3 regions of the Planococcus sp. TJ-301 genome follow, and region 1 is predicted to be linked to each of the others. Evidence: riboswitches for the same ligand, from Rfam matches in the RefSeq annotation. Region 1 holds a riboswitch; each other region holds the start of a gene.
What was found. A riboswitch is a leader RNA that binds a small molecule or an ion and turns the genes downstream of it on or off. The one in region 1 is predicted to bind S-adenosylmethionine.
Positions count from the first base shown of each region.

Region 1 (9,807 bases):
AGCATTGCGCGGGTTTAATACTTCAGTAGGAACACCTGGCACTTCTTTCGGAATTTGCAAGCCGAATACAGCTTCTTGTTCCGTTTCGATGTTGTGGAGTTCGCCTTTGATTGCTGCACGCACCATTGTGCGTGTGTACGACAATTTCATGCGGCTCCCGACGCCGTAGACGCCGCCAGTCCAGCCCGTATTCACTAAGAACACTTCAGACCCATGCTCATCGATTTTGTCGCCAAGCATTTCAGCGTAGACAGTCGCGTGCAATGGAAGGAAAGGTGACCCGAAGCACGTAGAGAATGTCGCTTCCGGAGAAGTGACGCCGCGCTCAGTGCCCGCAAGTTTCGATGTGTATCCGCTTAGGAAATGGTACATCGCCTGCTCTTTTGTCAATTTGCTGATTGGAGGCAGTACGCCGAAAGCGTCTGCAGTCAAAAAGACGATTGTTTTTGGATGGCCTGCCACTGAAGGGAAGACAATATTTTTGATTGCATGGATCGGATATGCTGCACGTGTGTTTTCTGTTAAAGAACCGTCAGCGTAATCCGGAATGCGTGTTTCTTCATCCACTACTACGTTTTCAAGTACAGAACCGAACGTGATTGCGTCATAGATTTGCGGTTCATGTTCGCGCGTTAAATTAATCGTTTTCGCATAGCATCCGCCTTCAATGTTGAAGACGCCGTTATCAGACCAGCCATGCTCGTCGTCGCCGATCAATTTGCGGTTTTCGTCTGCAGACAATGTTGTTTTGCCTGTTCCAGACAAACCGAAGAACAACGTTACATCGCCTTCTTCGCCGACGTTCGCTGAACAATGCATAGGAAGGATGCCTTGTTCAGGAAGCAGGTAGTTCATGATCGAGAAGATCGCTTTTTTCATTTCGCCGGCATATTCTGTTCCGCCGATCAAGATGATTTTTTGCTCCATCGATACAATGATGAAAGTTTCAGAATCCGTACCATCCACAGCAGGATCTGCGTGGAACGTTGGTGCATAGACAATTGTGAATTGCGCTTCGTGGCTTGTCAATTCCTCTTTTGTCGGACGGATGAACAGTTGATGAGCGAATAGGTTATGCCAAGCGTATTCGTTGATGGTCTGAATGCCCAGACGCGATTCAGGATCAGCACCGGCGTATCCTTTGAATACGAACAGCTCATCTTTTTGCTTCATGTGGTCCAGCACTTTAGCGTACAGGTTTTCGAAAACTTCGGATGAAATCGGGCGATTTACAGAACCCCAGTCAATTTTATCTTTAGAAATAGCTTCATCTACGATATATTTATCTTTAGGGGAGCGGCCAGTGTATTTGCCAGTTTCAGCTTTTACTGCGCCATCTTTCGTCAAAACAGCTTCTCCACGGGATGTGGCTGCTTCGATTAATTGTGGAACTGATAATTGCACGTGTATATTTTGGCCATTTAAAAGATCCTTTAAATTGCTTGAGAAGTTTACTGGATTCATTTATATGTACCTTCCTTTTCGGTTATTCCCATAGCCATGGGGAGCTTGTATATTTCGTAGATTAGTATAACACATTATAGCCATTAGTCTATACTAATAACCCGGTGACATGAAAAAGTAACAATAATTTGGCATTAATCCATTCATCGTGTGGATCAATAAAGTTTTGCACTTCTATTTGGCTAAAAACGTTGACATCACTATATACATTCCGTATGATGAAAAATTGTACGGATACTCTTATTCCGAGCTGGTGGAGGGGACAGGCCCTATGAAACCCGGCAACCTGCTGCATTTGCAGAGAAGGTGCCAAACCTGAAGCAAGGAACTCAACCTTGGACGATAAGAGTGAAAGGTGCTTATGATGATTTTTCCTTTCCTCATTTATTTATGAGCGAAGGGATTTTTTTATGAATCGCCCTTAATCCTCGTGTGCAAAGGCCACAACGGCTTGAAGTTCAATCCAGTTCGGCTGGAACGGACTTGACATGGGAAAACGAGTACCGTATCAATTTCGAGAGCAATCTCGCAGGATATAAGGAGGAGCTTTTTTTGACAAACCGTAAATTATTCACATCAGAATCAGTAACAGAAGGACATCCGGATAAAATCTGTGACCAAATCTCAGATGCCATCCTTGATGCAATCTTAGCAGCAGACCCGAACGCACGGGTAGCATGCGAAACGACAGTAACAACAGGTTTGGTGCTTGTTGCGGGAGAAATTACGACATCGACGTATGTCGACATCCCAAAAGTAGTGCGCCAAACAGTTAAAGATATCGGCTATACACGCGCGAAATACGGTTTCGACTCTGAAACAAGCGCTGTTTTGACAGCGATTGATGAGCAGTCAGCGGATATTGCTGCGGGAGTCAACGTGGCTCTTGAAGCACGCGAAGGGCAAATGACTGATAAAGAATTGGATGAAATCGGAGCAGGAGACCAAGGTCTGATGTTCGGATACGCATCTAACGAAACAGAAGAATTGATGCCATTGCCAATCAGCTTGGCACATAAACTGGCTCGCCGCCTTGCAGAAGTGCGCAAAGAAGAGATCCTTCCATATTTGCGTCCGGATGGCAAAACGCAAGTGACGATCGAATACGATGAAAACAATAAACCGTTCCGCGTTGACACAATCGTCATCTCGACTCAGCATCACCCAGAAGTGACGCTTGAGCAGATTCAGCGCAACATCAAAGAATATGTCATCAACGCAGTCGTTCCGGCTAATTTGATCGATGAGGATACAAAATACTTCATCAACCCGACAGGCCGTTTTGTTATCGGTGGACCACAAGGAGATGCGGGCTTGACTGGCCGCAAAATCATCGTAGATACTTACGGCGGTTATGCGCGCCACGGCGGCGGTGCTTTCTCAGGCAAAGATGCGACTAAAGTGGACCGTTCAGGTGCATACGCTGCACGCTATGTTGCGAAAAACATCGTTGCTGCAGGCCTTGCAGACAAATGTGAAGTCCAAGTGGCTTACGCAATCGGGGTAGCACACCCGGTTTCAATCGCTATCGATACATTCGGAACAGGCAAAGTAAGCGAAGACACTTTGATTGACTTAGTACGCGAAAACTTCGATTTGCGTCCAGCTGGCATCATCAAAATGCTTGACCTGCGCCGCCCAATCTACAAGCAGACTGCAGCATACGGACATTTTGGCCGTACGGACGTGGATCTGCCATGGGAACGTACGGATAAAGCAGCAATCCTAAAAGAACAATCAGGCGTTGCTGCAGAATAAATTAATATAATAGTAGAAAAGACGATCGGCAAATCTGCCGGTCGTCTTTTTTTGAATAAGAACAGCATCAATAAGCCATTGAATAGTTGGAGAAAAATGATAGAATAAATGTAAATAATTAAATATTCTAAAAATAATGGATATTAATTCGTTTGCATTGCAGGAAAATGCGCAGCTTAAAAAAAGCCGGCTTTTGGCCGGCTAGAAAATCTTTTTATTTTTCTTGCAGCGATTTGTAATAAGCACCTTTTTCAGCATATTCGCGGACGATTCGCTCCATGTCTGCTTTGTCTTCGTCTTTTAGTTCACGGACAACTTTTGCGGGGCGGCCGAGGGCGAGCATGCCTGGCGGAATGACTTTTCCAGGCGGAACGAGGCTGCCCGCTCCGATAAATGCCCCTTCGCCGATTTCGGCGCCGTCAAGAATGACGGAACCCATGCCGACAAGTGCTCCTTTGCGGATTTTGCAGCTGTGCAAGGTGACTTGGTGGCCAATGGTTACGTTGTCTTCAAGAATCAGCGGATTGTTCGGGCTTTGGTGCAAGACACAGAGATCCTGGATATTGGTTTTATTGCCAATGATGGTCGGTGCGACATCGCCGCGGATAACGGTATTGAACCAGACTGAAGATTCAGCGCCGATGGTAACGTCACCGGTAACCGTCGCGAAGTCCGCGATAAAAACCGAAGGATGAATGTCTGGCTGTTTGCCGTGGAAAGGATAAATCATGGGAAAACCTCCAAATTAGTTAATAACTATCTTTAATCCTATCAAATTCGATGCAAAGGTCAAAATATTGGCGTTCATATGAAGATAAGGGGATGATGGATTTGTGGAAATGGGAAGCGGAAGGACAGGCGAAAGCGGTAATGGTCCTTGTACATAGTGCATACGAACATCACATGAAATATGCGTGGCTGATCGAACAATGGCGGTCTGCAGGCTTCCATGTCATCATGGGGGACTTGCCAGGGCATGGCCGCGGAATTCCGGGCAGCAAGCCGCATAACGAAGCTTTTAACGATTACGAAAAATCAGTGGAGCAGGCGATTACGGTTGCTTTGGAAAATGAGCTGCCGGTTTTTGTATTAGGCCATGGCCTCGGAGCGACGATCGCGATGAATGTTTTGGGCGAAAAAGCTTTTCCGGTAGCTGGAGTGATATTGAGTTCGCCGTGGCTCCATTTACTGAAAACCCCTTCTGTCTTGGCGCCCGCTTTATCAAAGTTGGGAAGCCTTCGCATTGACCACGGTTTGAAAATTGAAGACTTAACGAGCAATCCGGAATCGATCGAATCAGAAAGCGGAGACCCTTCCTACCGCACGGCTGTGACGATGGGCTGGTACCGCGAATTGCATTCTTATATGAAAAAATCCATTTCTGCGAAAAGGCGATTTCCGGATATTCCGGTTATGGTCCAAACGGCAGGAAATGACAGGATTGCAGATAAAAGTTATGCCAAGCGCTGGCTGCAGGACCGCGAGCTCGGTCAGTTCAGCTACAAGGAATGGACCGGTTGCAGCCACGATTTGTTTTTGGAGCAGCAGCGGGAAGAAATATTTTCCGCAAACCATTCCTTTGTCAAAGATGCATTGCGCTTGGTCGGCTATGTTGTGAATTAACCCTAAGCAAGGAGGAATAATGTGTCATTGAAATTCAGTATTTTAGATCAGTCGCCTATAGCAGAAGGCAGTACGCCGCAGGAAGCGTTGAAAAATACGGCTGAACTCGCATGTCGTGCCGAAGAATGGGGCTATACACGCTTTTGGGTTTCAGAGCATCACGATGCGGCGACGCTGGCAGGTTCGAGTCCGGAAGTGCTGATTGCCCATCTTGGAGCTGTGACGAAAACGATCCGGCTGGGTTCTGGCGGCGTCATGCTGCCGCATTATTCGGCATTTAAAGTCGCAGAGAATTTTAAGCTTTTGGAGGCTTTGTATCCGGGACGGATCGATGCCGGAATGGGCAGGGCGCCGGGCGGAATGCCGCGTGCAAGCTACGCATTGAACGACGGAAAAGCGCGGGACGCGAGCCGTTTCCCGGAACAAATCGATGAATTGCGGATGTACCTGGACGATGCGATTCCGGAAGACCATCCATATTATGGCATGAAAGCGACGCCTGTAACGGCCACTGCACCGCCGGTTTGGATATTGGGTTCAGGCCAAGAATCCGCGTTATTGGCAGCGAAAAAAGGGTTGCCTTATATGTTCGCCCAATTTATCAACGGTGAAGGCGGACAAAGTTTCGCATTGTCTTATCGCGAGCGATTTGTGCCATTTAATGGAAACAACCCTTATCAAGCTGTTGCTATTTTCGTAGTCTGCCAGGAAACTGAAGAACAAGCCGAGCGAATAGCCGCTTCGATGGATATGGCATTGGCATTCGGTGCACAAAGCAAGCCGCTTTCGGGAACGCCTGCACCGGAAAAAGCGTTGGCGTATACCTTTTCGAAATTCGAGAAATTGCTCGTCGAAGAAAACCGCAAACGGATGATCGTCGGCGATCCGGTCCAGGTAGTGGATGCTTTGGAAAACTTGGCTGCGGGCTATGGAGCGGCCGAAGTAATGATTGCAACGATCACATTTGATTTCCAGGATAAATTGTCGTCGTACCGCTTAATTGCGGAAGAAATGAAAAAGCGCTCTAACTTGTAACTGCAGGTTGTTAGTTTGAAAGGAGGAGGCAGAAGGTGAAAATCGCAATTGTTACTGGTGCCAGCCGGTTGGACGGCATCGGGGCAGCCATTTGCCGGGAATTGGCAGAAAGCGGTTGCCAGATCTTTTTTACATATTGGACTGAATACGATAAAAACATGCCATGGGGAGTAGAAGCAGAGGAACCCCAAAAGCTGCAAGCGGAACTCGCAGCATTAGGCATTAAGGTGGCGAGCCTGGAAGTGGACTTGGCTCACCCTCATTTTGTGAAGCTTTTATTGGACCGAGTTTCAGTCCAACTCGGCGAACCGGACATATTGGTCAATAATGCTGCGTATTCGACGGCTACTGATTATTCCAGTTTGACAGCGGACGAATTGGACCGCCATTACCAGGTGAATGTCCGGGCAACGGCTTTGCTGAGTGCGGGATTTGCGAAACGTTTTAAGAAAAAAGCTGGCGGCAGAATCATCAATATGACTTCAGGTCAGTTTCAGGGCCCCATGGCTGGAGAGTTGGCTTACGCGGTGACAAAAGGTGCGGTCGATGCATTAACTTTCACGCTTTCCGCGGAAGTTGCGCCGCTTGGCATTACGGTCAATGCCGTGAACCCAGGTCCGACCGATACCGGGTGGGCAACAGCGGAAACCAAAAGCTTTTTGGAAACGAAATTCCCAACGGGCAGGCTCGGACAGCCACGGGATGCTGCAAAGCTCGTGAAATTTCTCGCCAGCGATGAGGCGGAATGGATTACGGGGCAAATCATTCATTCAGAAGGCGGCTTTATGAGGGGGTAAATTGAAAACGGATAGCTACAATGGTTAAAGCCAAATGAAAAGACAGCCTATGCGGCTGCCTTTTTTCATTTCATATTAATTTTCTTCGCTGTAAATGTTAACTATTTTTTTTGAAGATTTGCGGTTTTTCGCAAACTCGATTAAGTCGATCGCTGTGCTGCTCAAATGATTGGCTTGAGCAACATTATTCTTGTCGCGGTATACTTTCGATGAAATATTCGTGGTAATCGCATGGACTGTCGCGTTCAGGTCAACGACCGAATTCTTGGTGCCTTTTGCTGCATCAACAACAAAGCCAATTTTTTCGGATTTCATTTTCATGTCTTCTTTCAGTTCGTTGGTTCGGTGCTGCAGACTCGTTGTTTCCAGAGTGAGCTTATCCATCCGCTCTTTTAAGTTGTTAGCGGAACCTTTAATTTCTTTCATCGGCTTCTTCATTCCTTTAATCAAAAGGAAAACCCCGATTCCTGCTACAATCAATCCAATTATGACAAGTGCTAATGCTATGTACAACCACATTGCTGTGTCCATGTTGTTTCCTCCTTCATTTTATTGGCCTGTTGGATATCTTATACCCGTTTTACATAGCCCTTTAACATGCCAGAAGGGCAATCATGATTTCTTAGGCTGCTTTTTTTCAATGGCGATCAAAAAAGGCGGGGAATGCTGCTGGTTGATAAATTCATACCGCATAACATCGTAAGAAATTTGCGGCAAAGCACGGACGAAATCCATCACGGCGTCGCGTTCTTCGCTTCCGCCTTCGTGGCCGGAATAAATGACGATAAGCACCAAGCCGTTTTCTTTCAACAATTCCAAGCTTTGCTGAATGGCTTGAAGCGTGCTTGTGGATTTCGTGATGATGCTGTGGTCGCCTTTCGGCAAATAGCCCAGATTGAAGACTGCTGCAGAAATCGGCTCGTGGACATGCATTGATATCTCTGCATGGCTTGCGTGGAACAGCTCGACATTTGGGAAATCCTCAACACGCTTCCGCGTCGCGTCGATTGCTTCCTTTTGAATATCGAATGCGAACACTTTTCCAGCAGGACCGGTAAGCTGCGCAAGGAAAAGGGTATCGTGGCCGTTGCCGGCTGTCGCGTCGATTGCCGAATCGCCGGCTAAGACAACTTGTTGCAATAAGTTTTTGGTGAAGGGCAGGACGCGCTGCAATGTCATGATTTCACACGCTCCTTGAAATGTTTTCCTTGCCAGCTTCCGCGTTCAGCAAGTTCGGCATCGATGCCGTTTAATACGTCCCATTTATTGGCGCTCCACATCGGCCCGATCATCAAGTCGATCGGCCCGTCGCCGGTAATGCGCTGAATGACCATCTCAGGCGGCAGTATTTCCAATTGGTCAGCTACCAGCTTGATGTATTCCTCTTTGCCGAGAAATTCAAGCATACCTTTTTCGTATTGCTTGACCATCGGCGTGCCTTTCAGCAAATGAAGCAAATGGATTTTAATGCCTTGGACATCCAGTTTAGCCACTTCGCGGGCAGTTTCCATCATCATGTCCCGATCTTCAAGCGGCAAGCCATTGATGATGTGTGTGCAGACGCGGATGCCGTGTTTCCGCAATTTCTCCACACCTTCCACATAAAGCGTAAAGTCATGCGCGCGGTTGACCAATAACGCAGTCTTTTCATGGACCGTCTGCAAGCCGAGCTCGACCCATAAATAAGTGCGTTCATTCAGCTCCGCCAAATAATCGACGACGTCGTCGGGCAGGCAGTCGGGACGCGTCGCAATGCTCAGGCCGATGACATTTTCCTGCGCCAACGCGGCTTCGAACTTTTGCTTGATCACGTCAAGAGGGGCGTGGGTATTTGTATAGGCTTGAAAATAAGCCATGTATTTCGCATCTTTCCATTTGCGGTGCATCGTTGTTTTTACTTTCTCGAATTGCACATCAATTGGATCGACACGGTCGCCGGCAAAATCGCCGGAGCCGGCCACGCTGCAGAATGTGCAACCGCCAAAAGCGACTGTGCCGTCGCGGTTCGGGCAGTCAAAGCCCGCGTCCAAAGCGATTTTCATGACCTTAAAACCAAAATGGTCCCGCAAGTGGCGGTTCCACGTATAATAGCGTTTGCCATCGGAAGAAAAAGGCAAAAGATGATCCATCGTCTAACAACTCCTCTGCGGTTATTGTATCACGGCCTGAAAAGCCTCGACAATGGCATGCCGCAATGGCGGTAGTCGTAATTCTTAGATATTGCGTTTTAAAGAGGAGTTTGTTTAAATTAAAAAGGAAAGCGCTTTAATTTAAATAATTCAGTACATAGATGAATGGAGGCCACTTGAAATGAAACCGATATATGGATCTGCCAAAGAAGCAGTTGCCCAAATTCAAGACGGCGCGACAATTATGGTCGGCGGTTTTGGATTGGTAGGAATCCCCGAGCAATTGATTTTGGCGTTAGTAGATAAAGGGGTTAAAGACCTTACAGTAATCTCAAACAACTGTGGTATCGACGAATGGGGTTTAGGACTGTTATTGAAAAATAAACAAATTAAGAAAATGATCGGCTCTTATGTCGGCGAAAACAAAGAATTCGAACGCCAGGTGTTATCGGGTGAGATCGAAGTGGAATTGACTCCGCAAGGCACATTAGCTGAAAAAATGCGTGCAGGCGGAGCCGGAATCCCGGCATTCTTCACGCCAGCTGGCGTCGGCACGATGATTGCTGAAGGCAAAGAAATCCGCGAATTCGACGGCAAGGAATATGTCCTTGAGCACGCATTGAAAGCGGATTTCTCTTTGGTGCGCGCACATAAAGCCGACAAGATGGGGAACCTCGTCTACAACAAAACGGCACAGAATTTCAACCCGCTTGCTGCGGCTGCAGGGAAAATCACAATTGCGGAAGTGGAAGAAATTGTGGAGACGGGCGACATCGATCCGAACCACGTTCAGACGCCGAGCATTTACGTCCAAGGTTTGCTGAAAGCGAAACAGGAAAAACGAATCGAACGCCTGACAACTCGATAAGGATAGGAAAGGACGGGAAGACTGTGGATAAGAACTTAGTGAGAGAACGCATTGCCCGCCGCGCGGAGCAGGAAATCAAAGACGGAGACTATGTCAACCTGGGGATCGGCATGCCGACATTGGTCGCCAATTT
Region 1 is NZ_JBZDOH010000001.1:16,035-25,841, forward strand. It holds gene pckA (phosphoenolpyruvate carboxykinase (ATP)) at 1-1,464, opposite strand, end outside; SAM riboswitch class I at 1,702-1,813, shown strand; gene metK (methionine adenosyltransferase) at 2,017-3,222, shown strand; gene AC4EHJ_RS00170 (gamma carbonic anhydrase) at 3,437-3,952, opposite strand; gene AC4EHJ_RS00175 (alpha/beta hydrolase) at 4,045-4,845, shown strand; gene AC4EHJ_RS00180 (LLM class flavin-dependent oxidoreductase) at 4,867-5,880, shown strand; gene AC4EHJ_RS00185 (SDR family oxidoreductase) at 5,916-6,677, shown strand; gene AC4EHJ_RS00190 (DUF948 domain-containing protein) at 6,753-7,208, opposite strand; gene mnmM (tRNA 5-(aminomethyl)-2-thiouridylate-methyltransferase MnmM) at 7,290-7,856, opposite strand; gene mnmL (tRNA modification radical SAM protein MnmL/YtqA) at 7,853-8,806, opposite strand; gene AC4EHJ_RS00205 (CoA transferase subunit A) at 8,988-9,674, shown strand; gene AC4EHJ_RS00210 (3-oxoacid CoA-transferase subunit B) at 9,698-9,807, shown strand, end outside.

Region 2 (9,807 bases), on a different contig from region 1:
AACTAATTATTCGAATGCTTTGCAGTCGAAAAGAGAAGAGATTGTGAATGATGTAAAAGACTTCTTAGAACCAATAGGTTATGAAGTCGCGTTACTTGAACATCCTCAGATGCAAGGAGTAATAGGTATAGAAGCGAGAAGTGGAAGCGAGAGTTTCAGTTTAAGGTTTTCTGACGAAAAATCTTTCGTATTTAATCGCCCTGGACACTTTTTCGTTAATTTTTCATTAATAGATGTTAGTGAAGAAAGATGGTTAACATTGGGAAGTGAACAAAATGACGAAGTTACTTTGATTGGTCACTATTCTGGCGGAGATTTTGAAACACTGAATCAGGCAAAAAAAGATGTGGAGAAAGAAATAAATAGTTTCCGCGAAAAACTTAACAATGCCTATACTCCGGTAGTTCAAATTCAAAACACTGAAAATGACTTCATTTTTGAAGACTTTCAAAAAGCCTTGGAAGATATTGATGAAAATTAGAAAAGATAATGCGGAATAGCACTCTGAAAAGGGTGCTATTTTTGTTGTTTAATTATGGAGTATCATTTTAAAATTACGATTGACCAAGAAGAGACTCGCAAACAGATTAATAAGAAATTAGATGAAGCTATCCAGCAAGTTCTCTTTACTTGGGATATAAACGAAATGGCGAAACGAAACTGTATGAGTAAGTCATTCTTAGTAAACGAATTTTTTGATGATCCGCGGATGAAGTTACTGGAGCGACGGAAAGATAAAAGTAAGTGGTTTTGGTTTTATGAGGAAAGCTTGGTAGTGATGAGAGAAATAATGGATACTTGGTAGTAACTAAATGCGTGGACAGACAGTGATTAAAAGCGACAAAAATCTTTTGATTTCTTGAAACGAAATTTTTTTCATAAAAAAGTAATATCAGACATACCCATTTTAAAGCACTCAGGAGGTCTTCTAACGAGAAGTGGTTTTTAATAGTAATTAGGCCTAAAAAAAGTATCTAACTCTGTTTAGATGGTCCTAAAGGACTTTGAATAGGTGTTTTTTGACGCATGTGCATGACATTTCTTCCCGACATATCGTTGTCTTTTTGTAAATCCGTCTGGGGTGTACAAGTACTTAACCAGTGGTATAGTATAAAAAAGATACAAAATCAACTTCTAAAAGGTAGTTGTCGTAACTTCAAAGCGAGACAGCTTACCAGCTACTTTTTATTGAAAAGGAAAATACTATGAAATTCTATCACAGTACAAAATCTGAATATGCGGCTTCTATTGTCGATGAACAGGTAATCAATCCAAGTTATTATGATTTAGCTGCCTATCTCCGAGAAGTCATTCTGAATGGTTGGTTTGAGAAAGATGAGTTTGTAGATACTAATCAATTATTAATTCCTCAAAAATTCACTGATGCCGAAGGCAATGAACAATATGTGAGTTGGCTAGGAGTTGGAGTATATTGCTTTGTAGAAACAGATTTAGAGCAAGCACTAGAATATAGTGCCAATCATGATGCAATTGTGGAGATAATTGTAGATGAAAAGCTGTGTCAAGGAACCAATATTTTTAATATGGATTCACGGCTGAACAGAAAAAAACTTAAAGAATTCGTTGTTAATGATTTGAAACAACTTGAAGATATGCAACGACCTGAAGATAAGGGGTATGCTCGACAATTCCGAGAATTATTAGAGGCTTGTCTAGACAACAACTTTCGAGGAACACCTCATGCAGCTGGTTTAATAATTGATTTATACATGATGTTAGTCGAAAACTTCAAGATAATTAAGTGTACTTTTACCCATGGTGGAGGGAAAAAAAACAAAGATCCCTGGTTTACTCAATATGTAGCCATAAAAGATACAGAAGTAATTATCGGATTGAATCAAATCTAATAAAAAAATTAGGGGTGATTGTTATGTTGAACAGTGAACAACTCATGAAACTAAATGATATTTTTCATTCCGCTATAAAACCGGTTATGCAAGAAAATGAAGAAAAACTAAGTAGTTTTATGAACGAAGTTCAAGAATACAGAGAATTTGCTATGGTGAAAAAAAATCAAACGCAAAAAGTGGAAGAGCTTTTATTTGATAGCATATATAGTCAGATGTTATTTCCTTCTTCAACTAAAAATGTTAAGAATCAAACAGGAGAAATTGCTGAAGAAAAGAAGCTGCGTCAAAATGTTAAGTTGAATGTAGAAGTTAACCATACTTTTTTAAATTCAGCCGACCATACAATTTCAGCAGTTATGAATACAATAATTAATAAGGATGTAGTAACAACGAATGTATCAAAAGAAGTCTCATTAGCGGCTTGAATTCTAAACGATTTCTTTAAAGGAGTATTAAAATGGAACCAGTTATCACATTTAGAGGGTATTCAATTGAGAAATTAGTCTTTACGAAAGAAGAAATGGATTTCGATGAAGAATTTGAAGACCAAAAAGATAAGGATTTAAGTCTTTCTCTAAATTACGGAGTCACAGAAGACTTTAAAGAAGGAAAAGTTGAGTTGACTGTTCGTATAAAAAATACAGAGAACGATATTAAGATATCACTCAAAGTTATTGGAGATTTTGAAATTAATAATCTTGATGATATTGATCAAATACACCAGTTCTTATCAGTTAATGGTACTGCTATACTCTATCCTTATGTACGGAGTATTATATCGATGGTGAGTAGTTTAGACTCGCATGATGCAATTTTATTGCCAACAATCAATACAAGTAATTTTGGTCAAGATTAAGACGTTACTTTTAATTCTGGCAACACTCCGGCAACATTGAAAATAGCTTTGTATAGTTTTCTGTAAATAAGAAAAAAGAAAACCTTCTATATAATAGGTTTTCTAGTATGCCATCCCATCCTATATCTGTCGCTAGTCAATGGGCGGCATGATGTAAATCATCAGCCCTTCCGGAAAAACTCCCTCTCACTAAGTGAGAGGGAGTTTTTCTATTCTGTTGAATAAAATATTAAAATGATTTTCTGAAAATGTGTTGTAATGAAATGGATCGTCTGATATTGTATTAATCACATCAGATTACTCGGTATTAAATTTCCGAGTATACATAAATTCTTATCTAGAGAAGTGGAGGGACTGGCCCTTTGAAGCTTCGGCAGCGGAACTAATTGGAGAACATTCCGATTTGTAACTGTGCCAAATCCAGCAGGTGCCCTAGACAGCACTTGAAAGATGAGAAGAGCCGGACCGTGAGCCCCTCTTCTTAATTATGGAGAGGGGGCTTTTTTCTATTCAATGGATTGAGAAGAGTGAGGAGTAAAAGGTATCGAACCGCCGAAATGTTTTACATCATTTCCAGTTTATAAAATTGCCGCATATGCAACTGGTTTAGATTTGTCAGGGGCAGAGTAAAATAATGAAAAACAAGGAGAGATAGCAAATGAAAAAGCGTTTAATTGGTGTGTTGAGGCTTTCAGCTTCCCTATTATTAGCGGGCTGCGGCAATGATCAAGCTTCCGGAAGGGATACGAAAGAAGTGCGGGTCGGTTTCGGAGTTGGCACTTATGAGCAGCAATTCAAAGAAGGCATCTTGCCCATCTTAGAGGAGAAAGGGTACACCGTTGATACGACAACCTTCTCTCAGAATATGCAGTTGAATCCGGCAATGCAAGAAGGTTCAATTGATGCGAGTATTTTTCAGAGTACAGCTTATATGGAAGGGATGAATGATGAATTAAACATGAATATGACCGGTATTGCTTTTGTGCCGAGTGCCCCTCAAGGATTATATTCTAAACATCATCAATCCCTGGATGAAGTGAAAGACGGATCAACCGTAGGGGTGCCGAATGATCCGGTAAACCAGGAAAGAGCGGTGCGTATTCTTGAGGAGTTGGGATGGGTGACTGTCTCGTCTGATGCAGGGGTGACTGATTTCAACCTAAAAGGTGTTGAAACAGCCGATTACGACATTGACATTAAAGTATTAGACCCTGCTCAAATTCTAGTATCACTGCAGGACATTGACTTTGGGGTCGTCAATGGCAATTATATTGCCAATGCTCCGGACCGGAAAATTACAGATGCCCTCAAGATTGAAGATACACCTGAGCAGCACCGGATTGTTGTAACGATTGAGGAAGAAAACGAGGATACAGAATGGGCGAGAGATTTGAAGGAAGCATATGAATCAGAGGAATTTAAGGAATACATCGAGTCGAATGAACAATATGACGGGTTCATCTTAACAGAGGAATGGGATCAATAAATAAGAACCCGTATTAGAAAAAGAAAGGTGAAGTGTACATGGATATCACAGCAGATAAGACCTTTGAAGAGCGTTTGCAGTTACTGACACATACGGTTGCCTCATTCTCAGAAAGAGCAGCCGAAAACGATCTTGAAGGAAGGTTTCCATTTGAGAATTTTAAAGAACTGAAAGCAATCCATTATCCTTTATTGACGATTCCAGCGGAGTACGGAGGAGCAGGCATCTCATTATATGAGATGCTGCGCTACCAAGAAGTTATCAGTAAGGCTGATGGATCCACAGGATTGTCCATCGGCTGGCACATGGGAATCATTAAAGATCTGGGAGAAAAGAATAGATGGAAAGAGTCTATGCTGAAAAAACTATTTGACGATATCAGAGAAAATGTGACATTGATCAATAACTGTGCGACAGAAAAGCAAACAGGAAGTCCGACAAGGGGAGGAAAACCTTCTACAACAGCTAAAAAGGATGGACGGCATTGGGTTATCGATGGAAGGAAGACGTTTACGACAATGGCTCCCGTATTGGATTATTTCAACGTAACAGCTGCGATTGAAGAGACAGGTGAAATTGGATTTTTCCTCATCCCACGCTCAAAAGTAGGGGTAGAGATCGAAGAAACGTGGGATAGTATAGCCATGAAAGGTACAGGGAGCCATGATTTGATATTGAATAACGTCAAGCTTGAGGAAGACTCATTAGTCGAAATTCTCGAACCTGGAAAAAAACAGGCAGCTGGATGGCTGCTTCATATTCCAGCATGCTACCTCGGCATTGCACAGGCAGCGCAGGATTATGCCATCAGTTTTGCAAAAGAATACTCGCCGAATAGTCTTAACGGTCCGATTATAGAGCTGCCGAATGTTAAGCAAAAGATTGGCCAAATCGAATTGGAACTAGTCAGAGCGAGACATTTTCTATATTCTGTAGCGAAGCAGTGGGATGAGTCGAATGAAGAGGAACGATCAAAGATGAATCCGGAATTGGGAGCCGTGAAGGTAGCTGTCACCAATTCAGCAATCACCGTTGTTGATTTGGCAATGAGGGTAGCAGGTGCTCATAGTTTATCAGAAAAGAGCCCACTGCAAAGATATTACCGGGATGTGAGAGCGGGCCTTCACAATCCACCTATGGATGATATGGTTATTCCGTTGCTTGCTGACTATGCGATTGGAAACCAGGCTGTGAAAAAAACTTTGAGTGAACAAGTCATTAAATAGCAACTAGAAGCTCTCCCGTTTATTCCACCCTCCATAAGAACTCGTTCAATTTGATTCATATTAAATTCATGAATATTCTTCTTATCCACTTCTTTTAGAAGAAATGAAACATCAAAAGAGCGCTGACCCTTTATTGGATCACCGCTCTTTTTTAGTATGAGCATTCGTCTCGCGCCTTAGGAAATTACGAACGTTTCAACTAATTATTTTGGCGGCTGCAACCATCAAGGAAATAGGCTATATAAGTTCAAATTATGTCTGCGCTTACAAACGTTCTTGTTTAGTTTGCGCTTATATGACACCTATCACTAGCCTCCCATAGGTGCGTCAGGTAAGTTATCCGTAGCAGAGAATTGCTTCCGATACGGAATTGCATTTAAAGGAGAAATTTTTTAATGAAGAAAATAGCTTGGATTACGGATACAGCTGCGCAATTGGATGAAGCTTTCATCCAAAAACATCATGTATATGTCCTGCCTCTTAGCGTTGTTTTTGACGATGGGTCATATCGGGAGTCCCTCGACCTTACACAGGAAGTGTTTTACGGTAAATTACGCTTAGCGAAAGTCTCGCCTAAAACCTCGCAGCCAGCAATTGGAGAAATGCTTTCTTTATACGAAAAATTGCAGTCCGAAGGATATGATTTTGCGATTGCTTTACACCTATCCAGCGGACTTTCTGGTACATTTGAAAGCGCGCAGTCGGCTACGGAAATGTCAGACTTCCAAGTGTATCCTATTGATTCGAAAATCGGTTCTTTTCCGATGGTGAAAATGATTGAAATTGGCGATAGCCTGTTGGCAGAAGGCAAGGACGTAGAAGAAGTTGTTGCGACAATAAAGGATATGACAGCTAAATCGCATTTATCTTTTATACCTTCAAGCTTGAACCAATTGCATAAAAGCGGTCGGGTTTCCGGCACACAAGCATTCTTAAGCAATATCCTGAACATCAAACTGGTCATTACGTTTGTAAATGGAAAAACGGTCATGAAAGAAAAAGTCCGTTCAAACAAGCGGGCAAAAAATACCGTGACTGATGCACTTCGCGCGGATATGGCGAAAGGCACTGTACCGGAAGTTGCGGCTATTCATTGCAATAATGCGGCTGACGCAGAAATATGGAAGAACGAGCTTTTGCAGGAGTTTCCAGGCTTAAAAGTACAAGTTGTTCCACTTAGTGTATGTGTCGGGGTACATGCGGGGGAAGGAACTACGGGGTTAAGCTGGGTTGCTTATTGATTTTTTATTATAAACGGTTAAAAAAGGGGCGAATCCAAAATGGGTTTGCCTCTTTTTAATCGGCTCCTTGATTAGCAGAAATCTTATTAAACAGTCTTTAGCTATATATGTTAAAATTTAAGAAATAAAGTAAAATTTTAGTTTAATCAACTGAGAAGTAAAACATGACAATAATCGAGGTGCATGATGGTAATAACGGTACAAGACTTGCAAATGTATAAGAATTTTGATGAGCTGGCTGAAGATGTCCTTGATCTTGCAAAAGAAATTCTGCCTGACCAATTGATTTACTTAACTTCATTCAGCGATACGCAGCAAATTATTTTGAAGCTGTCAGATCTTGACACAAGTATTCTTCTGACTGAAGGAATGACAATAAACCTTGAAGAGACAGTATGTGATCGAATTGATTTTGAAAAAAAACAGCCATTAATTTATGAGGATATTAAAAAAGCTTGTCCGAGTGATTTAAAAAAAGTACTCGAAGGAGCCAATATCAAGTCATACTTAGGGATTCCGATTTCCCGCGTAAACGGGGAGCGGTTTGGAACTTTGTGTGCAGTGCATCACGAAGAAAGCCATTTCAACAGCAAGAGCATAGTTCTGCTGCAAAGAATAGTCAGGATGTTTTCTTATTATTTGGATCTGGAGCGCTTTGCCTATAGAGATTCTTTGACTGAACTATACAACAGACATTATCTTTCGAAGTTTTTTGAAACCAATTCCATAAACGGAGGAGCGCTATACTTTCTTGATTTGGATGGATTTAAAAAGGTGAATGATGTGCATGGTCACGATACGGGGGATCTAGTGTTGAAGGAAGTTGCTCAGAGACTCCAAAACTTTGTGAAAGAGTATAATGATGCTTTTGTCGTTAGATTAGGGGGAGATGAATTCATCATAAATTTCTCTGGCATCTCTAGCAAAGAGGAAAGCAGCAAGCGAGCGGAACAGTTGCTTAACGATTTAAGTACATGGGGTGCCGAATATGAACTCTCCACAAGCATTGGCATTGCAACTTATCCTGCCGGTAATGAAAACAATTTAAACACGCTTCTTAAAAATGCAGACAATGCCTTATATCGTGCAAAAACAGCCGGAAAGAACACGTATAAATTTTTTTAAGCAATTTTTCTAAAATAATCAAAAGGTATACTTTTTTCATTACAAGTAATATAGGAGACCCTTTCCAAAAAAAGAGTGGTAAAAGGAGCTTACAAGATGGGCGAAACAAGCCAATTGCAAAAGACCTACAATCAATCCACATACAAGTTGGCAAATCATAGTGCACGCAATGTTCATGTTTTAAAAGAAGCCTTCCAAAACGTGAACGATGATTTGGAAAGTGATATGTATGGGAAAGGCCGGATTATTGAGGATTTCCAAGAGAAAATGGCTGCATTATTAGGGAAAGATGACGCCGTTTTTTTCCCCAGCGGCACAATGGCGCAGCAAATTGCTTTGCGCATATGGTGTGATGAAAAAGGAATAAAAAAAGTGGCTTATCACCCGCTGAGCCATTTAGAAATTCATGAAGAAGATGGGTTAAAAGAGCTGCATGGCATTGAAACGGTTTTGCTTGCGGATCGCCATCGTGTAATCGATCTGGATGATGTGATAAAAATGGAGGACGGGATTGCGGCAGTGTTGCTGGAATTGCCTCAACGTGAAATAGGCGGACAATTACCGAGCTTCGAAACGCTCGAACAGATTTCGCAGTATTGCCGGGAAAAGCAAATCAGGCTGCATCTTGATGGAGCGCGGTTGCTTGAAGTTCTCCCTTATTACCAAAAAACTGCGGCCGAAGTATGTGCTTTATTTGATAGCGTTTACTTGTCTTTATACAAAGGGATTGGTGGAATCGCCGGCGCCATATTAGCTGGCAATCGAGATTTTATTCAGCAATCGAAAGTTTGGAAAAGGCGGCATGGCGGCGATCTGATTAGTTTATATCCTTATATCATCTCAGCAGATTATTACTTTGACATTCGCGCTCATAAAATGGGACAGTATTTCGAAGAGGCAAAGGAAGTTGCTGCTTTGTTCAATTCTTGTTACGGCATCTCCACGCTTCCGGTTGTTCCTGTGTCCAATATGTTCCATGTCCATTTTCCGTATGCCAAAGAGCGGGTAGAAGCGGTTTTAGCCGAATTGGGACAAGAGATGGAAGTAGGAATAACTGGCCGTTTAACAATGGTTGATGAACAGTCTTGTTATTTTGAATTTAGCATGGGAGACCAATATTCAGAGATCCCTAAAGAACTCGTCACCAGCTTATTTGAAGGACTGGATCAAAGCATGACACATCATTTTAAGCCTTAGAAATGGATGCCACCCCCCTCAACAAAGGGTTGAGGGGGTTTTTGTCTTTTCAAAACGCGCTGCTTTCCACAAATGCGTGACTCGTGTAAACTATATAAGGTTAAGAAAAGATAGAATGATTTTGCAGATTTAATTTATTTACAGCATAGATCTTGGATGTTGGGCTGACCTCTCATCCTGTAACGAAAGGATTGGAATTTAAATATGAAAGAGAATTTTTGGCGTGATTTGCCGCGGCCGTTTTTTGTATTGGCCCCGATGGAAGATGTCACGAATGTTGTGTTTCGCCATGTGGTGGCTGAAGCAGCACGGCCGGATGTATTTTTTACAGAGTTTACGAACACAGAAAGCTATTGCCACCCGGAAGGCATTTTCAGTGTGCGTGGACGCCTGACGTTCACGCCGGATGAACAGCCGATGGTGGCTCATATATGGGGCAATAAACCCGAGCATTTCCGGGACATGAGCATCGGGATGGCGGAACAGGGCTTTAAAGGGATTGATATCAATATGGGCTGCCCAGTGCCGAACGTGGCTGCAAAAGGAAAAGGCAGCGGCTTGATCCGCTACCCGGACAATGCAGCGGAGATCGTACAAGCTGCAAAAGCGGGCGGATTGCCTGTCAGTGTCAAAACGCGCCTCGGCTATAGCGACGTGGAAGAGTGGAGAGGCTGGCTGACCCATATCTTGGAGCAGGACATCGCCAATCTATCGATTCATCTGCGCACCAAAAAAGAAATGAGCGCTGTGCCTGCGCATTGGGAGCTGATTCCGGAAATCAAGAAACTCCGTGATGAGATCGCAC
Region 2 is NZ_JBZDOH010000002.1:18,743-28,549, forward strand. It holds gene AC4EHJ_RS11050 (hypothetical protein) at 1-481, shown strand, start outside; gene AC4EHJ_RS11055 (hypothetical protein) at 1,206-1,868, shown strand; gene AC4EHJ_RS11060 (hypothetical protein) at 1,892-2,296, shown strand; gene AC4EHJ_RS11065 (protein-export chaperone SecB) at 2,329-2,727, shown strand; SAM riboswitch class I at 3,058-3,184, shown strand; gene AC4EHJ_RS11070 (MetQ/NlpA family ABC transporter substrate-binding protein) at 3,386-4,213, shown strand; gene AC4EHJ_RS11075 (acyl-CoA dehydrogenase family protein) at 4,252-5,439, shown strand; gene AC4EHJ_RS11080 (DegV family protein) at 5,835-6,680, shown strand; gene AC4EHJ_RS11085 (GAF domain-containing protein) at 6,867-7,805, shown strand; gene AC4EHJ_RS11090 (threonine aldolase family protein) at 7,902-9,002, shown strand; gene AC4EHJ_RS11095 (tRNA dihydrouridine synthase) at 9,207-9,807, shown strand, end outside.
Region 2: another riboswitch for S-adenosylmethionine. It lies ahead of AC4EHJ_RS11070 (MetQ/NlpA family ABC transporter substrate-binding protein); the one in region 1 lies ahead of metK (methionine adenosyltransferase).

Region 3 (9,807 bases), 1.9 Mb from region 1:
CACTGAAACGTTTCAGCCCACGACGAACCACGGCGGCACCGACGACGGGTATCGCGGCATGCGCTATTTGGAATGGACATTCGACAGCGATCCACTCGATCATGTGACTGAAACGGAATACCTATACATCCTGAAAGACAGCGGAGATATTACGCGAGAGCATGACAGTGCACGTTCCGGCTTGTTTTCCATGCCAGAATGGCAAACACTGCTTGAGCAGGCAGGTTTTCAGGCAGAATTTGAACGTGTCGCGTATTCGTCCGAACCTGGCAATTATTTTGCGATCGTGGCGAAGCTGATATGAAAGAATCCGTAATTAAAATGATTTAATATCTAAAAGGAAATGTGATAGCGATAAACTGAAAAGCCCGTTTCCTCTCAACAAGGAAGCGGGCTTATTTTGTGTTTGGATGATGAAAAGAGAAAAAAGTTCAGTCTCCTGCGCCGGAATTTTGCCGCGCAAGCGCGAGCTGATGAAGTTCAGCAGGCATCGGGCGGCTGAAGTAATAGCCTTGCCCTTCGTCGCATAGTTCATCCCGCAGGAAGGACAATTGGGCAGCGTCCTCAATGCCTTCAGCGACGACACCCATGTTCAGTTTATGGGCTAGCGAGATAATGGTGGACGTAATCGCCTTGCCGTTCAAATCGTTGCTGATGTCCGCAATAAAGCTGCGGTCGATTTTGACGCGGTCGAACTCGAATTCCCGCAAATACCTGAGAGAGGTATAGCCGGTGCCGAAATCATCGATGGCGATAGATACGCCGAGTGCTTTTAAGTTCTTCAAGCAGCTTTTAATCATCTGGGTGTTTTGCATCAAGATGGTTTCAGTCACTTCGAGCTCAACCCATTTTGCATCGAGGCCGGTCTCTTCTAAGATAGCGGCGACTGTCTGGACAAAGTTCTGCTGCTGCAATTGGATGGTGGAAACGTTGATGCTGATTTTGAAAGGCCCGTATCCGGCTTTTTGCCATGCGTTGTTCTGTACGCAAGCTGTACGGAGGACCCATTCGCCGATGGGAACGATGTGCCCGCTTTCTTCAGAAACCGTGATGAAGCGGTCTGGCGGCACCAGCCCCAGTTCCGGATGGTGCCAGCGGATCAACGCCTCCATAGAGCTGATTTTGCCGGTTTTCAAGTCCATGATCGGCTGATAATGCAAAACAAATTCATCATTCTGGATGGCAGATTTCAAGCCTTTCTCAACAACAAGTTTAAAGGCGCTTTCTTTATCCAGTTCCGCGGCATAGACGGTGTAATTGTTTTTGCCGCATTTTTTTGTGTAGTACATCGCTGTGTCCGCTTTTTTGAGCAAGCTATCGACGCTTTCCTCTGTCGCGCTGTTAAAGGCGATTCCGATGCTCGCGGAGACCGACAGGGAATGGCCGGTGACATCAAAAGGTTCAGCTAAGGCTGCATTGAGACGCTGGGCTAATGAAACCGCATCTTCCTCATTGGCATTGGGCATCAGAATGGCGAATTCATCTCCTGCGAACCTTCCGACCGTATCAGTTGACCGGATTTGGTTTTGCAGCCGCTGTGCCGCGATTTTCAGGAATTCATCTCCTACGTGATGTCCCAAAGAATCATTGATGAACTTAAAGCGGTCGACATCCAGAAACAGGACAGCAACCAGATTTTCATTGGTTTTTGATAGGTTCAGCACTTGGTTCAGCCGGTCTTCGAATAATTTCCGGTTGGGCAGCTTGGTCAGCGGATCAAAATAGACCATGTCTTCCATTAGCTTCTGGTGCTCGATTTTTTCGGTGATGTCTTTGGCAATGCCGTACACCCCGGTGATTTCCCCGCGTTGTTTTATCGGAAAGGCGGTGACTTCCAAACTTCTCCGCTGTCCATCTAAGTGCATGACCGCCAGTTCATAACGGGACGAAATGCCTTCTGCCGCCAGCTGGAAATGGCTGAAAGCGATTTGCAGGTCTTCTGGAACGACGATGGGTGCAAATGACATTTCCAGCAACTCATCTGCGCTGTATCCGACCAATTCGGTGCAGCTTGGATTGACGTCGATAAATTTGCCCTCCAGGTCAAATTTAAAAATAGCATCGGGATTGTTATAGAAAAGCGACTCGAAGCGTTCCTGGTTTTCCTGCAGCTGGATTTGAGCGGCCACCTGTTCCGTGACATCAATGATTGTGCCGCATGTCAGCGTCCGGCCGTTCTGGAGCATTTTTGAAGCATGCACTTCTACATACTGCAAAGTACCGTCTTTTCTAAGCGACCTCACACGGTAGCGGTCTTCTTTAGCGCTCCCATTGAGCCGTTCATTGACACTGGCTTTGACAATGTGCAAATCTTCGGGGTGAATCAAATCAGATAATGATACTCCGCCGCCCATCATTTCCTCTTCTGTATAGCCGTTGAGATCGCAGAGCTGCTGGTTTACATAGGAGAAAGAAGGACCGTCTAAAATATACATGGCCACCGGTGAGTTCTGGATCATCGCATCAAACATTTCTTTATGATAAGGATCAAACGCAAAAGATTCTTCGCTAGACCTTGTATTGCTGTTCGTCTTTTTCATGAGCATTGCCTCCTGGCGGTAAAAATTTACGGGTAAATAGGAATGGATCTATTCTGTGAGCCGCTTTTGGGATTAGATTCACGGAAACGGGTTGAGACGGATTTGGATGGAAGAAAATTATTTACTATAAATGTAAATAAAAAAAGTGAATTCACTAAAATTTCTTCCTATTTAAAGTTGATTATACGTCAAATGCCCTTGAAACGACAATGTAGAATGCATAAAAAACAGCGCTAAGCGTTTTGATGTACGGACCTAAAGCAAAACGGGGCAATAAAGAAAATCCCCGCCAGAAGGCAATGCCAGCCTGTCGAGGATTTTTTGGAGTTAAACGAATCCGGGTTGAGGCAGGCCGGTTTTCAGCATAAGTGTAAACTGCTCCGCCGACAGCGGCCGGCTGAACAAATAGCCTTGAATTTCATCGCAGTCGAGTTTCTGCAGCGCCGCCAACTGGGAAGCCGTCTCGACGCCTTCTGCAATCACAGACATGTCCATGCTGTGAGCCATGGAAATTATTGTAGCGACAAGCGCTTTGTCAGCGTGGCTATTTTCTATGTCCTGGACAAACGGCTGCGCAATTTTTAAATTTGAGACAGGAAAACGTTTCAGGTACATCAGAGAAGAATAGCCGGTGCCGAAATCATCAATCGCGATGCCAATGCCCAGTTTCTGCAGCGCCTCCATTTTAGCAATGGCTGCTTCGGCATCGTAGACTGCGACCCCTTCTGTAATTTCAAGTTCTAAAGAAGAAGCGGGAAAACCGGTTTTTTCCAATGCCGTCCCGACGATATCCAAAAGGCTGTTATCCAGAAATTGCAGAGGCGACAAGTTTACGGCTAATTTCAAATGGCGATGTCCATTGTCATGCCAAAGTTTGGCTTGCCGACAAGCGGTAGTGAGCACCCATTCGCCAATCGGCAAAATCAAGCGCGTTTCTTCTGCAAGCGGGATGAATTCGCCAGGAGAGACGATAGCGCCGTCAGCGGATTGCCAGCGGATTAGTGTTTCCATGCCGGTCACCGCACCGGTCGCCGCATTGACTTGCGGCTGGTAATGGAGAAAGAATTCCTCGTGGAGCAATGCCCTGCGCAGCCCGTTTTCCAGTTGGATCTTGCGGCTCAGCGTAGCATTCATGTCTTCCGAGAAAAACTGGAAATTGTTCCGTCCCTGTTCTTTTGCGTGATACATGGCAATATCGGCGTTTTTCATCAATTCCTCGGTCGTCCGCCCATCTTCGGGAAAGACGGCAACGCCAATGCTCATAGAAATATTCAAGTCTTGCCCATTGACGGTGACGGGCTGTTCGACGACGGCCTGGATGCGGCTGATGAGCGGAACGATGTTTTCTTCTTCAGAGATCTTGTTCAGAATGAGAGTGAATTCATCGCCGCCTTGGCGGGAAACGGTATCTTCTTTACGGAGGACCTCCGTAATTTTTTTGGAAAAGCTTTTCAGAAGCATGTCGCCGAATTCATGCCCATACGTATCGTTAACGTTCTTGAAACGGTCTAAATCGACGAAAACGACGGCTACCTTGTGGGAATGGAGCCGCGCTTCGGCCATGGCAACTGTTAGCTTATCAAGGAAAAGGCGGCGGTTCGGCAATCCGCTTAAAACATCATGGTACGCCATATGCTTCATCTGATGCATCGCTTCGTACAATTGTTCGTTTTTGACGCTGAGCTCGGATGTGCGCTGGCCGATTTTCTGCTCGAGCTTTTCATTTAGCCCATGGTATTGATCGAGCAGTCTCCGGTTTTCGGTGAGCGTTAAAACCTGGCGGGCAATGATCAACAGGATTAAAACTGCAGCACCGGCAATCAAACCGTTCATGCCATTTTTTTGTTCGAAGATCATGACCACAAATAAAATCGCCATGCTCAAATAGGGCAACAGCAGTTCAACGCCAGAACTTATTTTGTCGAGCGGCGGAGCCGGTGAAGATATTACTTGTTCTTCAAGCGCAAACAGGCCGGCAAGTGCCATCAGCAGCAGTGCGAGCGACCATAGCGGATCATAGATGGTCCCGGAAAAGTAGCTGCCGGTTGCTGTTGTGTAAAGGTAGATGCTGTCAGCGGCAATCTGGATTAACAAGCTGGCTGCTATCAAATTCAGAACATTGCGGGAGAAAAGCGGGAAAGAGCCTGTGTAAAAGCTGATCAGGCCGAACAGCAGCATTAGGCTGCCGATGGGATAGCTGGCGGAAACGATAAGCGCTAAAACAGAAGCCGGTCCGATTATGAGGTCACGAATGATGAAATGCCAGCTGAGCGCAGTGAACACGGCCATAATGATGCCCATGTCAAAGATGACTTTTAACGGCTGCAGATTTCTCCGTACCTGCCAAAGATGGTACAAAATCGCGGCCAGATAAAAAGCGACTTGCAGAAAATAGAACAGGTCGGTCCATCCCGGGTATTGTATTTCTTTCCCGAGGACGTTTTCTGTGTAAATCCACAGGCCTTCCGCTATCACGTAGCTTAAGCAGCCGAGAGAAACCAGCAGCCAGAAAACTTTTTCCTTGCCGGAAATCTTTCGGTAAACAGCGAACAAGACGGCAGCTGCAACTAAGGGCGCGAAAGCGGAAACCAAATTGATCGCCAGCAAAGTGGCCGGGTCATTGGCTGTACTGTGCAGCACCAAGTAATAGAAAACGCCGATGTGCAGGACTATGTACAGCATGAAAGCATTTTTGATGGATAAACTGGTAATGGCGTTTCACCTCCTTATTTTTTTGAAATGAAATGGCTAGGAATAAAAAATTGTTTTGAAAGTATATTTTTCCTTATTATAGTTAATTATTCCTTAAAATGGAATAAGTTTATTCGCATTTGGAAAACAAAAGAATGGGTTTTTATTCCTTTATTAAGCCTGAAAAGCCAAGGATAAAAGCGGCAAGCGGATTAGTAACATCTACGCCGGATGGAAGATATACTGATGCTAGGGCATTTAAAGTACATACGGAAGGGACGGATGAAGATGGAGAAATACCGCATTGACCAAAGCAAAGGGATGGAGTTCGGCATTTATACGCTTGGCGACCATTTGCCGGATCCGCACACGGGCAACCGCATTACTGCGGGGCAACGGATCAAGGAAATCATCGAAATGGCAAAGCTCGCGGACCAAGCCGGGCTGGATTTCTTCAGCGTCGGCGAAAGCCATCAGGAATTTTTCGCCACACAAGCGCATACCGTCGTGCTGAGTGCGATTGCGCAAGCAACGAAGAACATCAAGGTGGGAAGTTCATCGACGATCATCAGCACATCCGATCCGGTAAGGGTATACGAGGATTTCTCGACGATCGATTTGATTTCGGACGGACGTGCGGAAATCATTGCGGGACGCGCTTCGCGCATCGGGCTTTTTGAACTGCTCGGCTATAATGTCCATGATTACGAAGAATTGTACGAAGAGAAATTCAATCTTCTGCTGGAGATCAACCGGCAGGAAAAGGTCAATTGGAGCGGAAAATTCCGCGCATCGCTGCGCGACGCCGAGGTCATCCCGCGCCCGCACAATGGGTCATTGCCGATTTGGCGGGCAGTCGGTGGCCATCCGTCGAGCGCCATAAAGGCCGGACAGGCAGGCGTGCCGATGATGCTCGCCACACTTGGCGGGCCGGCTGAAAGTTTCGGGCATTCGATTGATGTTTACCGCGAAGCATTAGCTGAAAACGGCTTCGATCCCGCTGAGTTCCCGGTCGCAACTGCCGGCTTTTTCAACGCGGCCGAAACGACGCAGCAGGCATTCGAAGAAAGTTACCCACATGTGGATAAAGGCATGATGCGCACCAACGGCCGAGGTTTTCCACAGCCTCATTTCATGCAAGGCGCGCATCCCCATCATGTGATGAATATCGGCAGCCCGCAGCAGATCATCGAAAAGATTCTCTACCAGCACGAAGTGTTCGGCCACCAGCGTTATATCGCCCAAATGGATTTCGGTGGCGTACCGTTCGGCCGGATCGAGCGCAACATCGAGCTGATTGCGACCGAAATTTTGCCAGCTGTGAAAAAATTCACCGCCATAAAATAACTACAAAACCTAAAAACGGCTCATCCGCAGGGGATGAGCCGTTTTTTCGCGTTCAATCGAATTCTTTCTTTTCCCATTCATCATCCGGAATCTCCAGGTCTTCTCCTGAAAACCGTTCTTCTTTGAACGGGTCGCCGTTCAGGTGGAAGCCGTTCTGCTCCCAGAATCCAGGATGGTTCTCGTCGACAAACTCGATGCCGCGCACCCATTTGACGCTTTTCCAGAAATACAGATGCGGCACGACAAAGCGCAGCGGATAGCCGTGCTTGGCCGTCAGCGGTTCGCCGTCCAGTGAATGGGCGAGCAGCACATCTTCGCGGTCCAAATCGCTGAGCGCGACATTCGTCGTGTAATCGTAATCGCCGTGGAGCATGACATATTGGCTGTTTGGCGTAACGCCGAGCGCTTTCATCAAGTCCTGAAACTTCACGCCAGTAAAGGAATTATCAAAGCGCGACCAGCGCGTCACGCAATGGATGTCGCGCTGCACCGTCGTTTGCGGGAGCTCCAAAATATCGTTATACGACAGCGTCACTTCCTGCTCGACGCGGCCATAGATTTTCAGTGTCCAGTCGTCCATATTGTATTCGGGCACTTCGCCTTCGTGCAAAACTGGAAAGCGCTCGGTCAGCACTTGCCCGGGCGGCAAGCGGTCAGCGAGTGCCGGATCGGCCACCGGCACGCGGGTCCGTTTGATGCGGTCTGCTTTGTTCAACTTCATCTAATCACTCCTCCACACAAAAAAACTCCCCCTCGCGAGAGGAAGAGTTAGGCGCAAAAGCAAGAACAGACTCTCCCTCATCTCTCAAAGCATCGCTGCTTTGTTGGATTTGGCACCATACTAGTCAAACTAGCGGTTGCCGGGCGTCATAGGGCCAGTCCCTCTGCCTCTCTTGATAAGGTTACGTAGTTTTATGTAATTTTTCTGATAAGACTTATTCTATCCAATTGGCCACGGGATGACAATGATGTTGAAGAATTTATTCGAATAAAACTTTTTAGAACGCCGTTCAGATAGAAAAAAACGGCTTTCTTCTATATAAAGAAAATTGGGCAGGTGGACGGATCACAGGGCAGAAAAAAAGAATTTTAAGTTTTTTTAAAAAAGAGTGATCTAAAAATGAACCACGTGCGTTTTGTAGTCAGAATCAAATAAAACACAGAGAAAAAGGAGATGTTCATTTATGAAAGTCAACAAATTATTAGTAGCTCTTCCACTTACACTAGCCCTATTGGTGCCGACAGCGGCATTGGCTGACAGCCACGGATCATCACATTCAACTCCAGCGTCTAGCGAAGTTGGAGCAGGAACAGCAACACCAGCGGGCGAACTTCGCATCGCACTTGATACAGTTTTAACGGAGCATGCATTCTTAGCAGTAGAAGCAATGAGAAAAGGCGTTGACGGAGCAGAAGACTTCGACCAGGCATCTGGCGCATTGTTGGCAAACGCTGACGATTTGAAAGCGGCAGTCGCTTCTGTATACGGTGAAGAAGGCGCAGCTCAATTCGACGAGATCTGGAAATCGCATATCGGCTATTTCGTGGATTACGTAACAGCAACAGCAAATGACGATCAAGCTGGAAAAGACCAGGCTTTGGCTGAACTTGAAGAATACAAAACAACACAATCTGAATTCTTCGATACAGCAACTGAAGGACGTTTGCCAGCAGCAGCTGTGAGCGAAGGCTTGGATATGCACATTGACCAGTTGATCAAATCGTTTGACGCTTACGTTGCGGGAGACTTTGAAACTTCATATGCTCTTGAACGCGAATCAATCCAGCACATGAGCATGTTCGCTGAAACTCTTTCAATCGCAATCACTGACCAATTCGCTGATAAATTTGAAAACACAAACCCGGACACACCGGCAATCGATCTACGCGCTTCTTTGAACACAACGTTCACTGAGCATGCTGGATTAGCGGTAATGGCAATGCAAGACGGTGCTGATGGCGCTGAAAGCTTCGACACGGCAGCTGCTTCTTTATTGGCAAATGCTGACGACTTAACTGCTGCAGTAACATCCGTTTACGGCGAAGAAGCTGGAGCAGCATTCGACGAAACATGGAAATCACACATCGGTTACTTTGTAGATTACGTAGTAGCAACAGGTGAAGACAATGCTGAAGGGCAAGAAAAAGCAAAAGCTGAACTTGACGAGTACATCGTTGAACAAGCAGCACTTCTTGATGGCGCAACTGAAGGCCGTGTACCTGCTGCAGCACTTGAAGAAGGTTTGACTGCACACGTAAGCCAATTGCTAGCATCATTCGATTCTTATGTAGCTGGCGACTATGACGCAGCATACAGCTCTATGCGTGAAGCATACGCGCACATGACAATGCCTGCAGCTGGTCTATCAGCAGCAATCGTTGACCAATTCCCTGAGCAATTCGGTGAAGCAGCAATGCCATCTGAAATGCCTAAAACAGGAATGGGCGGCACTGAGTCATCAACATTGCCATTCATGTGGATCCTTGCAGGATTAATGCTTGCTGGATTGACAACTACGATCGCATTACGCACACGCAAACAACAGTAATCGCAGCATTTGAAAAAGCTAGCCTTAATCGGCTAGCTTTTTTTGTTTTATACTAGTGATTTCTATATGGATCGATGAAGCAGAGAAGTAAAAAAGCATGCACCTGTTGACTACGGGGTACATGCCATTAACCAAACTAAGTCATCTAATTTAATATTCTCATTAAAAGTGTCAGCAGCCTAATCATTATCAAGAGAATAAACGGCAGCTTTCAGGTTCATCCCGTATTCGTTTAAAGCCGGTTCATTGTCTTTAACAATGAAAATCAATAAAAATTTTTTCTCAAAAAGAAAAGCATAAGTATTTTTCAGCCTTCATTATTAATGCTTTAGTTTAAGGAATAATTATTCCGATTTTTCTATACTAGAAAAATAAAAACTTATGGGATAAGAGATTCAAAGGTTTTTTACTTACTCTTTGTTATCCTGATAAGGATATAACTTAATGCCTTGGTTTTGGAAATTTTGCAAAACTGAACATCCAGCAACGTGAATGTGAAAGGAAATTGAAAAAATCACTTATTATTAAGTTTCATCCGGTTCAAGAAAAGATGGGCATTTAATGGAGAAAACTTGATGTTTGAACGTTTGAAAACAATTATCAGCATTCGCAAAGGGAGACAGGAATAACTCGAACGCTTGAAAAAGCTAGCTTAATCGGCTAGCTTTTTTGTGTATTAA
Region 3 is NZ_JBZDOH010000001.1:1,904,488-1,914,294, reverse strand. It holds gene AC4EHJ_RS09370 (class I SAM-dependent methyltransferase) at 1-304, shown strand, start outside; gene AC4EHJ_RS09365 (sensor domain-containing protein) at 432-2,540, opposite strand; gene AC4EHJ_RS09360 (putative bifunctional diguanylate cyclase/phosphodiesterase) at 2,868-5,222, opposite strand; gene AC4EHJ_RS09355 (LLM class flavin-dependent oxidoreductase) at 5,520-6,578, shown strand; gene AC4EHJ_RS09350 (sulfite oxidase-like oxidoreductase) at 6,631-7,293, opposite strand; SAM riboswitch class I at 7,374-7,481, opposite strand; gene AC4EHJ_RS09345 (copper amine oxidase) at 7,763-9,127, shown strand.
Region 3: another riboswitch for S-adenosylmethionine. It lies ahead of AC4EHJ_RS09350 (sulfite oxidase-like oxidoreductase); the one in region 1 lies ahead of metK (methionine adenosyltransferase).